DNA from 4 places in the Lysinibacillus sp. NPDC097279 genome. Region 2 is predicted to be linked to each of the others. Evidence: riboswitches for the same ligand, from Rfam matches in the RefSeq annotation. Region 2 holds a riboswitch; each other region holds the start of a gene.

The links. Region 2 has a riboswitch for lysine ahead of ACIQ1H_RS13825 (amino acid permease). Riboswitches for the same ligand answer to the same signal wherever they lie in the genome.
Region 1: it holds a riboswitch for lysine, as region 2 does, so the genes downstream of both, ACIQ1H_RS20175 (cysteine hydrolase family protein) here and ACIQ1H_RS13825 (amino acid permease) in region 2, are expected to answer to the same signal.
Region 3: it holds a riboswitch for lysine, as region 2 does, so the genes downstream of both, ACIQ1H_RS00990 (aspartate kinase) here and ACIQ1H_RS13825 (amino acid permease) in region 2, are expected to answer to the same signal.
Region 4: it holds a riboswitch for lysine, as region 2 does, so the genes downstream of both, ACIQ1H_RS06000 (transporter substrate-binding domain-containing protein) here and ACIQ1H_RS13825 (amino acid permease) in region 2, are expected to answer to the same signal.

Annotation. Positions count from the first base shown of each region.
Region 1 covers NZ_JBIWDA010000007.1:50,442-54,641, forward strand. Annotated here, with positions in the region: gene ACIQ1H_RS20170 (MFS transporter) at 547-1,755, shown strand; lysine riboswitch at 2,077-2,261, shown strand; gene ACIQ1H_RS20175 (cysteine hydrolase family protein) at 2,415-3,131, shown strand; gene ACIQ1H_RS20180 (APC family permease) at 3,145-4,200, shown strand, end outside.
Region 2 covers NZ_JBIWDA010000003.1:2,574-6,773, reverse strand. Annotated here, with positions in the region: gene ACIQ1H_RS13825 (amino acid permease) at 152-1,615, opposite strand; lysine riboswitch at 1,699-1,874, opposite strand; gene ACIQ1H_RS13820 (CynX/NimT family MFS transporter) at 2,053-3,258, shown strand; gene ACIQ1H_RS13815 (nitric oxide synthase oxygenase) at 3,300-4,200, opposite strand, start outside.
Region 3 covers NZ_JBIWDA010000001.1:220,791-224,990, reverse strand. Annotated here, with positions in the region: gene ACIQ1H_RS00990 (aspartate kinase) at 347-1,573, opposite strand; lysine riboswitch at 1,676-1,854, opposite strand; gene uvrC (excinuclease ABC subunit UvrC) at 1,983-3,773, opposite strand; gene trxA (thioredoxin) at 3,986-4,200, opposite strand, start outside.
Region 4 covers NZ_JBIWDA010000001.1:1,177,729-1,181,928, reverse strand. Annotated here, with positions in the region: gene ACIQ1H_RS06005 (amino acid ABC transporter permease) at 1-523, opposite strand, end outside; gene ACIQ1H_RS06000 (transporter substrate-binding domain-containing protein) at 802-1,653, opposite strand; lysine riboswitch at 1,773-1,958, opposite strand; gene odhB (2-oxoglutarate dehydrogenase complex dihydrolipoyllysine-residue succinyltransferase) at 2,308-3,558, opposite strand; gene ACIQ1H_RS05990 (2-oxoglutarate dehydrogenase E1 component) at 3,656-4,200, opposite strand, start outside.

The DNA of each region.
Region 1 (4,200 bases), on a different contig from region 2:
CACCAACATCCCTTATGTTGCCACATACACTCCACGCATTGTGAGGCGGTTGCTTGGTTGGAATTAGCATAATGTAAAAGAACGAATTTTCGAGGAGAAAATTCGTTCTTTTTTTTGAACTGACGAGTTGTTTTTTCCGTGTGAGCAACTGTTTAAAATTTTTTTATATAAGCTTAAAGCCATACTAGAAAAGCCTTCAAGCTGTTTTTACCAAAATTTTCTTGTATGAAAATATAGATAACTTTGCTAAGATAGCTTTTGAAATAATTTACCTTTAATACGGTCCAGAGAGGCTGAGAAGGGCTATATGATGTTTTAAGTTATTATTTTTATAATATCTTTGTTTATTCATGCCCTTTTGTCCAATCTGACGAAAGGGCATTTATTTTGCATTTTAGCTGTGATTACACAACTAACGTACCTCTTTTAAAGGAAGTCCCGTGAGGCTTAAAAGGAGAATGGAAACGTTATATTTATATAGATACATCCATTCATTCGTAAATAAAAGAGATTTATTTCATCTAGAACATACTGGAGGAGAGTAGAATGGATTATCGAAAAAAAACCGTGGTCGCATCGGTAGCTGGTTTAACATTAGAGGGTATGGACATCATGTTTATCTCCTTTGCGATGACAATGATTATTGCGGAATTTAACATTGATTTAGCAACGGGAGGACTTATTTCTTCTATCACGAATGTAGGGATGCTATTAGGAGGAATTGTTTTCGGCGTTTTAGCAGATAAGTATGGCAGGGTAAAGGTCTTTACGTATACCGTCCTCTTGTTTGCCATTGGTACGGCTTTAACAGGATTAGCTACAAGCATTGAACAAGTGTATCTATTTAGATTTATTGCAGGAATAGGTGCTGGGGGAGAATACGGTATTGGTATGGCGCTAGTTGCAGAAGCATGGCCGAAAAATAAACAAGGGCGTGCATCTTCCTATGTCAGTGTAGGTGCGCAGTATGGCGTTATTTTAGCAGCATTACTAAGTGCAATCATTCTTCCTACTTTAGGATGGAGAGCATTATTCTTTGTTGGAGTAGTACCTGTTATTTTTGCCTTTATCGTAAGAAAAAATTTAGACGAATCTCCTGAGTGGCTTGCCGCTCAGAAAAATAAAAAGGCTAGTAAGAAAGCTGAAAAGGGTAAGTTGGTACAATTGTTTGAAACGCCACGAACAGCGATTACAACAATTTCACTAATTATAATGGCAACAGTTCAAATTGCAGGTTATAACGGATTAATGATTTGGTTACCATCGATGCTGCAACAGTCGCAAGGTTTATCTGTTTCAAGCTCTGCCATTTGGACAATTAGTACAGCAGTAGGCATGATTGTTGGTATGTTAACCTTTGGACTATTTTTAGACCGATTTGGCGCAAAGCGTGCCTTTGGTGTGTTCCTTATTGCCTCAGCATGCGCTGTATTCTTATACTCTTATGCTACTGGTAGTGTGGGTGTTCTAATTGGTGGCGCAATTGTTGGATTCTTCTCAAATGGCATGTTCGCTGGATATGGAGCGTTGATTGGTAGTCTATATCCCGTTCAAATTCGAAGTACGGCAACAAACACAATCTTTAACTTTGGACGAGCGATAGGCGGTTTTTCACCTATCCTTGTCGGCTATATTTTACAAAGTTATGATATGAAAGTTGCGATGCTCTACTTAGCAGGCTTATATTGTATTTCCTTTATTGTGATGTTAATGCTCAAAAAAGAGAATATAGCGAATGTAAGCGAAACTATATAACATTGATTTAACCATCAATTAAAATGCCTTTGCGTTTTAATTGGTGGTTTTTTTATAAGACTTTTATAAAACAGGAATTGCTTTGAAGCTTTATCCATCAAACTGAAAGAGCAGGAACTCGGAAGAATAAATTGCTATAAAATTATTATTCGATTATTGTTATATTTATTTCATTTCATTATTGTATGAAAGCGTTTTATTTGTCATTTTTTTATAATGAGGCACAACAAATCTTATGAAATATAGTAAATTTATCGTTGACATAGAAAAAATGCAATAATATAATTATTTCAAACAATTAAATAAACCTCACTTTTCCGATAGTGAGGTAGAGGCGCGACAGTTAACAGTACCTAATGGAGTCCGAGAAGACGAAGAGATTAGGTAGAAGGAAATGTCGCCGAAGTGTATGGTGAGTTCTCGCCATCATATGCTGGGTCTGTAGCGAATAGCTGCAGGACTGTCTTCGTAAACATTCGTGTTTATGAAGTTGTGCTATCTCTGTTTAGACAAACAGTGGGAATTTTAAATGGTCGATTCATTTTTAGTTTCTAAATGAGTAGATCATTTTTGTGTTAGACAGATTCTTTTGCACAAAGAATCTGTCTTTTTATTTACCTATAACATATCGGAAATAGAGGGAATTTGGAGGAATTATTATGGAAAATACATCAACATTATATTATGAATTTTTACCGACTGACGGTCAAAAAATAAACGTGAACCCAGATAAAACAGCATTACTAATCGTAGACATGCAACATCAGTTTATTAGCCGAGATGGATTAGATGCACAAGTTGCAAGAGAAAAGGGCATGTTTGAACAATGGGAATACTTCTTTAATCGTATCGACACTTTAACAATTCCGAACAATAAAAAGCTTTTAGAGTTTTTCCGTACAAATAAATTAGAAGTAACATTTGGTCGTATTGCTTGCCATCATAAAGATGGACGAGATCGTTCTCCAGTACAACGCCGTCCAGGTTGGAACAATATTTTATTGCCAATCGGTGATCCTGGAGCGGAGATGGTGGAGGAGTTAAAGCCACTTGATGATGAAATTGTAGTTAATAAAACGACAGATAGCGTATTAAGTGGAACGAATTATGAATTTTTACTGCGCAATATGGGCATTGAAACAGTAGTTTGTACAGGTGTTGTAACGGACCAATGTGTTGCTTCAACCGTTCGCAGCTTAGCTGATGCAGGCTTTGAAGTTATTTTAGTTGAAGATGCATGTGCAGCTGCAACGCAACAGCTTCATGATGCAGAAATTATGATTATGAATCAAATTTATTGCCAAGTGATGAGCACTGATGAAGTAATTGATTTAGTAACGGAAGAACTAGCAAAAAGCAATCCAGTGAATGTGTGAGAGGAAATAGACTATGAGTCAAACAGCCAATGATCATACACCACAGTTAAAACGTGTTTTAACATTAAAAGATTTAGTCATATATGGTATTGCTTTTATGACACCGATTGCGCCAGCTTATATTTATGGCTTTGCAGCAGAGTCTACAGGTGGCATGTTGCCATTAGCTTACTTGATTGCGATGGTTGCCATGATGTTTTCTGCCTATAGTTATGGCCGAATGGCTGCTGTTTTTCCAAATGGAGGATCCACTTATACATATACGCAACGTGCAATTAATCCACATTTAGGCTTTTTTGCAGGGTGGGCAATGTTTATGGACTATGTTTTAGTGCCCCTTATTGTATTTATGGTTGGTGCCTCATATGCGAATGCATTAATACCATCTGTTCCGTATTGGGTATGGGTCTTATTAATTGCAGGTATTATTACGACTGTAAATATTCTAGGGATTGGTATCGCTGCAAAAACAAATCAAATCCTCGTTATATTTATGGGAATTGTAGTCGTTATTTTCGTAATTTTTTGTGTGAAGACAATTGTTGGTGGGGAAAGTAGTACGTCGCTCTTTTCTGTTGTACCATTCTTCAACGATGAAAAATTCGTTATGTCTGCCATTATTTCTGGTGCAGCAATGGCCTGCTTTTCGTTTTTAGGGTTTGATTCGATTACAACACTTTCAGAAGAGGCAGTTAATCCAAAAGATGATATTTGGAAGGCAGCTATTTTAGCTTGTTTAATTGGAGGACTTATTTTTATTGGACAAGCTTATGTAGCACAGCTCGTATGGCCTGATGTGACAAACTTTAGCTCAGCTGATACGGCTCTATTTGATATAGCGGAAAAAGCAGGTGGTGCCGTTCTTGCAACGCTTTATACCGTTGCGATTATTGTATCGACAATAACAGCTGGTTTAACAGGTCAAGCAAGTGCATCTCGTTTAATGTTCAGTATGGGGCGTGATGAGGTACTTTCCAAAAAGTTTTTCACACATTTACATCCAAAATATCAAACACCAATATACAATATTTTATTAATGTGTGTCATTAGTGTTTTAGGAGCGCTGTTT
Region 2 (4,200 bases):
CATTTGTTTTAACTGTTTTACATTTTTATCCTATCTCCTTATAGCTTACCATATGCTAAGTGCCAGTCACTCAAACAATTCTCAAACAATTTACCTTCATCAATGGCAAATAAAAAAAGCTGCCCTCTAATTGATAGGACAGCTTTCATTTCTATTTTTCTACTTTTAAATCACACTGTTGCAGTGGAATCATTTTCGTTTTATGTTTTATTTTATAGCCCAACCACAAGGCGATAAACAGTGGTATCCCGATATAAGAAACAAGGACACCATACCAGTCAACTGAATCACCTGTGAAAGCTGTATAATTTTGACCAATTACAACAATCATACACAATGTAAATGCAAAGAGTGGTCCGAATGGATACAGCTTTGCTTTATATGGTAGTAATTTTAGGTCTAAGCCTTGCGCTTCATACGCTCTACGGAAGCGATAATGACTAAATGCAATACCAAGCCATGCAATGAAGCCTGACATCCCTGAAGCGTTTAAAAGCCACATATAGACAACGCCATCACCAAAGAATGATGCTAAAAATGCTAGGCAACCGACTGCTAATGTTAGCAGTAATGCGTAAATCGGAATTCCACGACGGCTAAGCTTTGCGAAAATTTTAGGTGCGTGTCCATCTACTGCTAATTGCCATAACATACGTGATGACGCATATAACCCCGAATTACCTGCAGACAACATCGCTGTTAAAATAATGGCATTCATTAATGATGCAGCAAAGGCAATACCTAAGCGGTCAAACACTAGTGTGAATGGTGAAACAGCAATATCTTCAGATAATAAACGAGCATCTGTAAATGGAATTAACATCCCAATTGCTGCAATGGCTAAAATGTAAAATAAAATAATTCGCCAAAAGACTGACTTAACCGCTTTCGGAATATTTTTACCAGGATCATCAGTTTCCCCAGCGGTAATTCCTAATAGCTCTGTCCCTTGGAACGAGAAGCCTGCTGCTAGAAATATGCCGAATGTAGCAAGGAAGCCACCATGGAATGGACCATCACTTATAAAGAAATTCGTAAAGCCGACTGGTGCTTGTCCTCCTAAAATACCAAAAATCATCAATAGACTGACGATAATGAAAACAATAACAGTAGCAACTTTTATCATGGCAAACCAATATTCACTTTCACCATAGCTTTTTACAGAAAGTAAATTGAATGTTAGTACGATCGCAATAAATATGACTGTCCATAGTGCCGAAGAGCTGTCTGGGAACCAATACTTCATTATAAGAGAAACTGCTGCAATTTCAGCGGCAATTGTAATCGCCCAGTTATACCAGTAGTTCCAGCCAAGTGCAAAGCCAAGCGCGGGATCTACAAATTTTGTTGCATACGTACTAAATGAACCTGATGACGGCATATAAGCTGCCATTTCACCCAAGCTTGTCATTAAAAAGTACACCATAATGCCGATTAATGCATAAGCAAGAAGTGCACCACCTGGTCCAGCCTGTGCTATAGCACCACCACTCGCTAGAAATAGCCCAGTTCCGATAGTACCACCTAACGAAATCATTGTTATATGGCGGCTTTTTAATTCTTTTTTCAACTCTGGTGCTTTATGACCGAGCTGATTAACTTTAATTTCACTCACGTTAAAGCTTCCTTCCTTTTATAAGAGGCAAAAAAATGCCATCACATGAACGTTGTGATGGCTAAGTAAATCCTCTGTTTCTTCAAAATGATAGCACAACACGTTGTCCAACGTGACAGTTCTGTTCCTTTCGGAGACAGCCCCAGCATGAGGTTTTCAAGTCCCCTCACGCTTCGGCAATATTTCCTTTCAGCTAACATCTTCAATGCTTGTCATCTCCACTAGCTTACTTATAAATACCGCGACCTCTACCTCAATACAAACATGAGGCATATAATTATTAAATTTATGATGTGTCTTAGTTTAACATACGACCTAAGACATTTCAATAAAACGATTAATGTTCTGTATTTTATGAATATTCTACTATTTTTATTAATGTGATAAAGTGTTATAGTGGTTCGAATTATAACTGTTCTATCAGGGAGGTACTTATTTTGACAACTAACGAAGAATCTACTTATCCTAGCAGAAAGATTAACTGGAAGGGCACAACGCTCTTATTAGTTATCGGTGTAATTTTTCTTGCTTCGACATTACGTATGCCATTAACGGTTGTAGGCCCAATTATTTCCTTCATTCGTGAGGATCTCGGTATATCTAACGTACTTGCAGGCTTTTTAACAACAATTCCATTGCTTGCATTCGCACTAGTGTCACCTATTGCCCCAATCGTTGCAAGAAAACTAGGACTAGAATTAACTCTTTTTCTATCAACCATTTTATTAGCACTTGGGATTGTACTGCGCTCACTTGGAACAACAGGGTTACTCGTATTCGGTACAATGATAATAGGTGTAGCTATTTCATTTGGTAACGTCCTCATCCCAGGGTTACTTAAATTAAAATTCCCTTATCATGTTGGTTTACTAATGGCATTCTTCACAATGTCCATGAACTTAACGGCTGGTATTGGTGCTGGTATTAGTTATCCTATAGCCAATGCATCTCTTGGCTGGCAAGGTGCACTTGCCATCGCTATAGCTCTTGTCGTCGTGACTATTTTAATTTGGATTCCACAATTAAAATTTAATAAGCCTGAACCAACTGTAGCTACTACGAAAACTCGTATACCCCTGTGGAAATCACCAGTTACTTGGGCAGTCACTGGCGCAATGGGTTTACAATCGCTATTATTTTATACAACTGCAGCTTGGATTCCTGAAATTTATATTGCCCAAGGAATAGCAGCAGATCGTGCAGGTTGGATGTTCTCAATCATGCAAATTTCCCAAGTACCTATGGCTCTAGCCGTACCAATTATCGCTAGTAAAATGACATCACAACGACCTCTCGTTTTGATGTTTACTGCTTTTTATATTGTCGGCTTTACTGGCCTTGTCATGGAATGGACTAATCTTGCTGTATTGTGGATGATATTGCTAGGATTAGCAGGTGGCGCTTCATTTTCACTTGCAATGATGTTCTTTACTCTTCGTACTCGTACGGCATTTGAAGCAGCTGATTTATCGGGCTTTGCACAATCATTAGGCTATTTATTAGCCGCAGTAGGCCCTATTTTATTTGGTTACCTACATGATTTATTTGGCGGTTGGAACATCGCTGGCTGGCTATTCGTTGTCGTTGCAGTATTACTATTCTTCTGCTCATTTAGAGCTTCTAGAAACGAATATATAAATTAAAAAAAGCAGCTCATCCTACTATGAGCTGCTTTTTTACATTTTTAATAAGGCGGTTTTTGATAAAAGAAATTCGGTGTATTATAAACATTGACATAAGGCTTATGAAAAATATGCGTTGTTGCAGGTGATAATGGGGGAATCAACCAAGTCCAGTTGCCTGTTAAGTCGCGACCTGCCTTCTGCTCAGCTTCTTCAAATAACTTAAATTGCTGTGCAGCAGTATGATGATCGACTATACTTACACCATCTTCTTTAAAGGAATACAGTACAGCAATATTTAATTCAACTAATGAGCGATCACGCCAAAGCGATGCTTGCTTAGTCGTATCGAGCCCAAAAATTTCGGCGATTTTCGGCAACATATTATAACGATCACTATCAGCTAAATTACGTGCCCCAATTTCTGTCCCCATATACCAACCATTGAAAGGAGCGGCTTGAAAGTCGATTCCAGCCATTTGAAAACGCATGCTTGAAATAATCGGCACCGCGTACCATTTCAACGCTAGTTCCTCCACTTGTGGGTGCTCAGGATGGCGAATTACAACTTCTAGTACATCTTCACGTGGTATTGAAAACAATTGTGGTTTACGGTCATCCACCTGGATAACGAGTGGTAACACATCAAATGCTGTGCCCTCGCCCTGCCAGCCTAGCGATTCACATACTCTTGTAAATGGTACAGAATGTGGGTCACCAACAATGCCAGCTTCCGTCTCATAGCCTGCATAACGGATCAACTGATGATTCCAAATTTTTACTCTACCAGATGCAAATACCGTTATTGTTGGCCGAATTTTACCACCATTTGTCGCATATCGAATATGACATAACAACTTCTCAAATATCCCTTGCTCATCTAAAATATCACGGGCATCCTCAACATGGAGTGATTGCCAAAATAATCTCCCGATACATTTATTACTATTACGCCAAGCTACT
Region 3 (4,200 bases), on a different contig from region 2:
TCCTGATGAGAACGTACAAAACGTAAGACGCGGGCATTTCGCGTTAGCGACGGTTACGGCGTACGTTTATGCCCGCGGAAAGCGCCCGCCCGTAGCGGAAATCAACCGCAGAAGTCTTCTATATTATTTTATAAAAGAAGGATTAGCTATTGGATTCTTAGTCATCAATATTTATTTATTAAAGTGCTTAGTTGATTGGAGCGCAGGGCGGGCGACTCCTGCGGGAATGCACAAAACGTAAGACGCAGGCATTTCGCGTTAGCGAGGGTTACGGCTTACGTTTGTGCCCGCGGAAAGCGCCCGCCCGTAGCGGAAATCAACCTATGTAGTTATCTATAGAAAGCTACTATTCGTGAATCTCTTCTGCTAAATTAAACTCATCATGTAATGCGTTTGCAGCGCGAATCATTTCGTCCTGTGGGACAACAACAGAAACTTTAATTTCAGAAGTACTGACCATTTTCACTGCAATTTCTTCTCGACGTAAGCGATCAAACATTCGTGCTGCAACACCTGGATTTGACGCCATGCCTGATCCAATAATCGAAACTTTTGCTAGTCCAATTTCAAAATCTGCAAAGCTAAAACCAAGTGACAATTTACTATCCTCTAGTACACGTAAAGCATCAGCGAACTCTTCTTTTAAAATGGTAAATGATACAGATGGTCTCACACCTTCAATAATAGCCTGCACAATAATATCAACATTAATGCGATTCTCTGCTAGGATAGCAAACATATCTGCTAACGATGCAGTAGAGTATGTATCATAACCGATAGTTAGGCGAATGATATCAGACTCATAAGCAACACCACGTACGATTAAATTTTTCTCCATTTCAACTTCCTCCTTCAATAAAGTACCTGCTGTATCTTCTACACTTGAACGAATAATGACAGGCATTTGAAACTTTTTAGCAAGCTCCACTGCCCGTGGATGTAAAATATGCGAACCTAAATGGGACAGTTCAAGCATTTCATCATATGAAATCTCCTTTAGCTTTCTTGCTTTTTTTATAAACCGAGGATCTGCTGTATAAACACCATCTACATTTGTATAAATGTCCACACGTTCCGCTTCTAATGCAGCTGCAATGGCTACTGCCGTTGTTTCGGCTCCACCTTTACCAAGCGTTGTAATATTATTCGCACTAGAAATGCCCTGCTCTCCCGCAACAACGACAATTTGTCCTTGTATCAAATGTTCTTTCATACGGCACACATCGATATGGTCGATACGTGCATGAAAATGTTTCCCATCTGTTTGCACACCAGCCTGCCAGCCAGTCAAAGATACTGCATCATAGCCCGCCTCCTGTAAAGCAATTGCAAAAAGGGCACTTGCGAGTTGTGAACTCGTCGAAAGTAGTACATCCATTTCACGTTTAGAAGCATCGTCTGATATATCACGTACCATCTTTGCTAAGTCTTTTGCTGTGCGTCCCATCGCAGCTGTCACTACTACAACATCATAGCCAAGCTCTTTTTTGGCTATCGCTATTTTAGCGACCTCTTGAATTTGCTCGGTTGAAGCGATTGCTGGTCCGCCAAACTTTAATACAATACTCGCCATTATTATCATTCTCCTTTAATCGATTCGTCTCTAGAACAGCAAAAAGGCAGCCTTCACATAACGTGAAAGCTGCCTGCAACATGTACAATAAAAAGCTTGCGCATGTGTGATAGCTCTCCGAAACGTCAAGATTCGACAGTCTTACATCTATTAAATGCAAAACCAGCAAAGTATCGGAAACAACGATACTTCACTTCGGCAAGCTCCCCTTTCACACACCATCATTGGATTTGTCCATCCTTCAATGTGCTACTATTGAATCTTGCACCTCTATCATCACTTAAAATAGTGAAATTATTCATTTTTACCTTTATGAAAATATATGCTCTGCCCACATATTCTTCATCTAAAGTGTAATAGAACATATCAGTTTTTCACTGCTTTGTTCTATCACAACCTTAGCACATGTCTAATCCTTTGACAACGTCTGTTGCTGAAAATAATTGTAAATACTGTTCGCTAAGTTCGCAGGTATTCCCGCTTCTTGAAGTGCAAACTCACTCGCTTCACGAATCTTTTTAACAGAGCCGAAGTGCTTCAATAATTGTTGCTTGCGTTTTGGCCCCACACCTTCAATGCCATCGAGAACAGATTGAATAGCATTTTTCTCATGCTGTTGACGTAAAAATGTAATCGCAAAACGGTGTACCTCGTCCTGAATACGCTGAAGTAAATAAAACCCGTCACTTGTCCGCTTTAATGCAATAACCTCAGGTGGATCACCAAATAAAAGCTGGGATGTATTATGTTTTTCATCTTTTGCTAAGCCAGCAATTGGGATAACAAGTCCAAGCTCGTCCTCTAACACTTCTCGCGCGACTTCCATCTGGCCTTTACCACCATCTATTAGAACTAAATCTGGCAATGGCAAGCCTTCTTTTAATACTCTTGTGTAACGGCGACGTATCACTTCTTGCATTGCTCCATAATCATCATGTTTTGCGGCAGTGCGTGTTTTATATTTACGATATTCCTTCTTAGCAGGCTTACCATCAATAAACACAACCATTGCTGATACTGCATCAGCACCATGCATATGACTATTATCAAAAGCTTCAATGCGAAGAGGTGCTGAAATTCCCATCGCTTCCCCGAGTGCCTCGCAAGCACCTATTGTGCGCTCTTCCTGTCGCTCAATTAGCTGGAATTTCGCCGCCACTGCAATTTCAGCATTTTTCATAGCTAAATCTACTAATTCTTTTTTTTGCCCTCGCTTCGGTGTTAGCACTTTTACCGCTAATAATTCCGTTAAAATTGCGGTATCTATCGACGGAGGAATAAAAATTTCCTTAGGCTTTATATGCTCAGGCTTTTCATAAAAGCGTCCGACAAATGTTAAAAATTCTTCTTCAACATCCTGATAAATCGGGAAAATGGAAACATCTCGTTCAATCAACTTACCTTGACGAACGAAAAATACTTGAACACACATCCAACCCTTTTCAACTGCATAACCGAATACATCGCGGTTCGTTGTATCACTGGACACAATTTTTTGCTTTTGCATAACCGTTTCTATATGTGCAATTTGATCGCGGAACTCCTTCGCTCGCTCAAACTCTAGTTGCTCAGCGGCAGCTAACATTTTCTGTTCAAGCTCTTTTTTTACTGATTCCACGCCACCATTTAAAAACTTCGTCATATCTTCAATCATATCGTGATATACTTGTGCATCAATTTCTTTTACACACGGTGCTAAGCATTGTCCCATATGGTAATACAAGCAAACTTTTGATGGTAATTGTACACATTTACGTAGCGGATAGAGTCTATCGAGCAACTTTTTTGTTTCACTTGCTGCATACGCATTGGGATAAGGACCAAAGTATTTTGCTTTATCTTTTTTTACTTTACGTGTTGTAATAAGCCGTGGATATTTTTCGTTTGTAATTTTAATATACGGATACGTTTTATCATCTGTTAGCATGATATTGTATTTAGGATCGTGTAGCTTAATAAGGTTTAACTCTAGAATGAGTGCCTCTAAATTCGAAGAAGTCACAATGTACTCAAAATCCTCAATCTCACCAACAAGGCGCTGTGTTTTCCCTTCATGTGTTCCTGTAAAATACGAGCGCACTCGGTTTTTAAGTACCTTTGCCTTACCTACATAAATAATTGTCCCTTGTCGATCCTTCATCAAATAGCAGCCAGGCTGATCTGGTAAAATATCAAGCTTACGTTTAATTAAATCATTCATCGCCTACCTGCCCCCCTTTTTTGATGCCTATCTAATAATCGCCATTTCGTTTCATTCTCTTTTGTCTTTCATCGTAAATCGCACAAAAAAGATATTACAACAAAATAAGAAAATTTATTAATAAACGAGCGTTTATTGAAATTCCTCTATCTATTATATAACGAAAAAAAGCCAAGCACATCTAAAGATGGCTCAGCTCTTTATTTTACAAATTAAGCATGTTTTGCGATGAAAGCTTCTAATGCTTCTTTAGGTTGGAAACCAACAGTTTTATCTACTAATTCACCGTTTTTGAATAAAAGCAATGAAGGGATAGACATGATTTGGTATTGTGCTGCAGTACCTTGGTTGTTATCCACATCTACTTTTACGATTTTAGCTGCACTACCTGCAGCATCCATTTCTTCAAGAACTGGTCCGATCATTT
Region 4 (4,200 bases), on a different contig from region 2:
CAGCAGTATCTTTAATATTCATAATTAATTGGTTACCTGTTGCAGGTAAAATGTTACGTGCAACTTGCGGTAATACAACATGCATCATAATTTGCACATGCCCCATGCCAATCGCAGAAGCAGCCTCGTATTGTCCTTTATCGATTGAGACAATCCCACCACGTACGATTTCAGCCATATACGCACCCGTATTCAATGAAACGACTAAAATACCAGCAGTAATAAAGTGCATATCGATGCCAAAGGCAATATCTAGTCCGTAATATACGACCATTGCTTGTACAATCATTGGTGTACCACGGAAAAATTCAACATAGCATGTCAGTATAAAATTAATACATTTTAATAAAAAATGTTTTATATTTTTTTTACGAACTGGAATGGTATGCATAATCCCAATAAAAAATCCGATGAATGCACCAATAATTGTACTGATTGTTGAAATGAGTAACGTATAATACGCTCCTCGTAAAAACATTTGCCAGTTGTTTTCTATAATAGAAATAATCCATTCTAAACTCATGATGTTCCTCCTAACAACGTGTTGTTGCTTGATATCAATTATGCCTTAGCGAAATCATCTTTTCATTTGAATGAATAAGCTTTATTCAAATTATGTGACACACTTCTTAGACATGCATTATTCAGTTTGACTTTCTCTCTGAATTAACTAATTTATAATAGAGACTGTCCCAAAGTCACTTAAACTTTTGAAGTAAAGCACTGCTTGAATATGAAAAAATAGCATACGAGAAGACAGCTCAGTATACTATTTTTTCGATTAGGACAGCTCCAGTGATATTACTGTGCTGCTGGTTGTTGCAAAATAGCTTCTTCCATAATTTTTTGGCGATCATCTTCTGAAATACCTTTTAAAATTTCATTGATTTTTTCTAGACTCGCGTCACCTTTACGTAAACCTACTGCAATAGAAGTATTAGAAATATCTGTATCAAATCCTTCTTCAAATGATACAAATGTAAATTTATCATTAGCTGCTGCTGCTGAAATACCTTCTGGACGTTCAGCTACATAGCCATCAATTTTGCCAGCTTCAAGCGCTACACGCATTGCAGAGAAGTTTTCCATCGCTGTTTGCTTTTCTACACCTTTAATTTGATCGATAACATTATAGTTCGATGTATTTAGCTGAGATGTAACTTTTGCACCTGAGAAATCTTGAATTGATTTGGCATTTTCATACTTGCTACCTTTTTTAATAACCATTACGAAATCAGAAGTATAGTAGTTTTCAGTGAAATCAATTGTTTGTTTACGTTCTTCTGTTGGAGACATCCCTGCTACAATTGCATCAATTTTTTTGGATTGAAGCGCAGGTACTAAACCATCCCATTCCATTTTTACAACGACTAATTTTTTGCCTAAACCATCAGCGATTTTTTTCGCCATTTGTACATCATAGCCGCCTGCAAACTCTGCATTATCAGCAATTTTTACTGCGCCGTTAGAATCATCTTGCTGTGTCCAGTTAAATGGTGGATAACCTGCTTCCATCCCAATGCGGAATTCTCCACCGCTTTCATCCTTTGCACCATCTCCTGTTGCTTTTTCATCCTTGTCACTAGTACCACAAGCCGCTAACAGAATTGCTGTCATTGCTGTTAACATAAATAACAACCATTTTCTTTTCATCTAAAACTCCCCTTTTCTGTAAAAAAAATAAAGCAACTGTACAAAAAAAGACCTAAGTTCTGAACTTAGGTCTTACCTTTTATTGACAGTTGCCCAAATCCTCACTATAATTTCCATGTTTCCGAGATAGCACAACCTAGTAAACTGGAATTATATTTACTAGGACAGTCCTGCACTTATTCACTGCAGACCCAGCATAAAAGTACGAGCTCCTTTTATACTTCGGCGATATTTCCTTCTCCATTACGTCTTCGCTTGCTTTAACTCAGCAATGGACTAATAAATACCGCGCCTCTACCTCACGAAAAACAAAAGTGAGGTTTGTTTATTTTATTGTTATATAGATATTACTATAAAGCTAGCATATTCGTCAAGATAGTTTTATCATTTTTCTGACTAATGACAAAATTAGCCTATAATCCTTCTTAAATCCATAAATTAAGTAGAATATCATTAAAAATGTTTAGCATTATTTAACAAATTTTTATTATTAAAAACATTAATTATAAACCATAAGAATCTATTTTTAAGTTCAACAAAGGCCCTTTAGACCATGAAGTATTTTTTTCGAAAGTACATCTTAAATTAAACGAACTACAAAAAAACCCTACAAAACAGTTCATTTTGTAGGGTTTTAGCATGTCATTTATTGAATTAAGAATTTAATAATAAATCTTCTGGATTTTCAAGTAACTCTTTAACAGTTTTAAGGAAGCCTACAGAATCTTTACCATCGATAATACGGTGGTCATAAGATAATGCTAAGTACATCATTGGGCGAATTTCTACTTCACCATTTACTTCTACTGGGCGTTTTTTAATTGAGTGCATTCCTAAAATAGCCGCTTGTGTACCGTTCATAATAGGTGTTGACATTAATGAACCGAATACACCGCCATTTGTAATTGTGAATGAACCACCTTGAAGATCAGCTAAACCTAATTTTTTATCGCGTGCTTTTTTAGCTAGGTCTGCAATTGAATCCTCAATTTCAGCGAAGTTTTTACGGTCTGCATCACGAACAACTGGTACTACTAAACCTTCTTCAGTTGATACAGCTACACCAATATCAAAGAAGTTATTTAAGTGAATTTCATCGCCAACGATTTGAGCATTCACATAAGGGTACTTTTTAAGTGCTGCAACAACAGCTTTTGTGAAGAATGACATGAAACCAAGTTTAGAGCCTGTAGACTCAAAGAATTGATCTTTTTTACGAGAACGTAATGCCATAACATTAGTCATATCAACTTCATTGAATGTTGTAAGCATAGCAGTCGATTGCTTAACTTCTAATAGACGTTTAGCAATTGTTTGACGACGACGGCTCATTTTTTCAACTGTTACACGTGAATTATCAACAGCTACTGCTGCTTGTGGCGCTGCAGCTGGTTTAGCTTGAGGTGCTGCTACAGGTGCTGTACCGTGAGCTGCAACATCTTGTACACGTACACGACCTTGTGGATCAACTGGAGATACAGCTGCAAGATCGATTCCTTTTTCACGAGCAAGTTTACGTGCTGCAGGAGATGCAATTACACGTTCGCCAGAAGTTTCTTCCACAACAGGTGCTGCTGCTGGTGTTGGTGTTGGTGCTGCTACAGCTTGAGCAGCCGCTGGTGTTGGAGCTTCTGCAACTGGTGTTGCTGCTGGTGCAGGTGCCGCACCTTCGCCCGCTTCTACAACTGCGATTACTTGGCCTACAAGAACAGTATCGCCTTCTTCAGCTAAAATTTGTGTTAACACCCCAGCTTCTTCAGAAATGATTTCAGCATTTACTTTATCTGTTTCAAGTTCAACGATGAATTCACCTTTTTCCACGCGGTCGCCCACTTTTTTAACCCACTGTGCAATACTACCTTCTGTAATCGATTCTGCTAATTCAGGGACTTTAATTTCAGCCACTTTCATTTCCTCCTTTGATTAACGTGCATGCGTTTCATGCACATAAAGGGCTACCGCCTTAGGCAATGTAGCCCAGCTTCCAGTAATAATGATATGTTTAGTTTACTTTTACCGTTTCAGCAACTGCTTCTTCAATTAGAGCTGATTGAGCTGCTTTATGAGAATCTGCATCACCTTCTGAAGTTGAGCTCATTGCAGGACGACCTACATAACGAAGCTTTTTACCTTCAGATAGTTCATATAATGTTTCCAATGCGTAATTCCAAGTACCTTGGTTTTTAGGTTCTTCTTGTACCCATACAATTTCTTTAACATTTGGATACTTAGCAATAATATCAGCAACTTGCGTCGTTGGGAATGGGTAAAGTTGCTCTACACGAACAATGTGTAAGTGATCGAAGCCTTCTCCATCTTTCACGCGGTCTGCTAGGTCAATCATTACTTTACCAGTACCTAATACAATTCGTTCAACAGATTTAGTTTTTGAGCCTAAACCTGGTTGTTCGATTACTTCTTGGAATGCGCCATTTGCTAATTGTTCAGCATTTGCTGCAGCTAATGGATGACGAAGTAATGATTTTGGTGATACAACAACTAATGGACGCACACCTTCTGTTTCTAACATTGCTGCTTGACGACGTA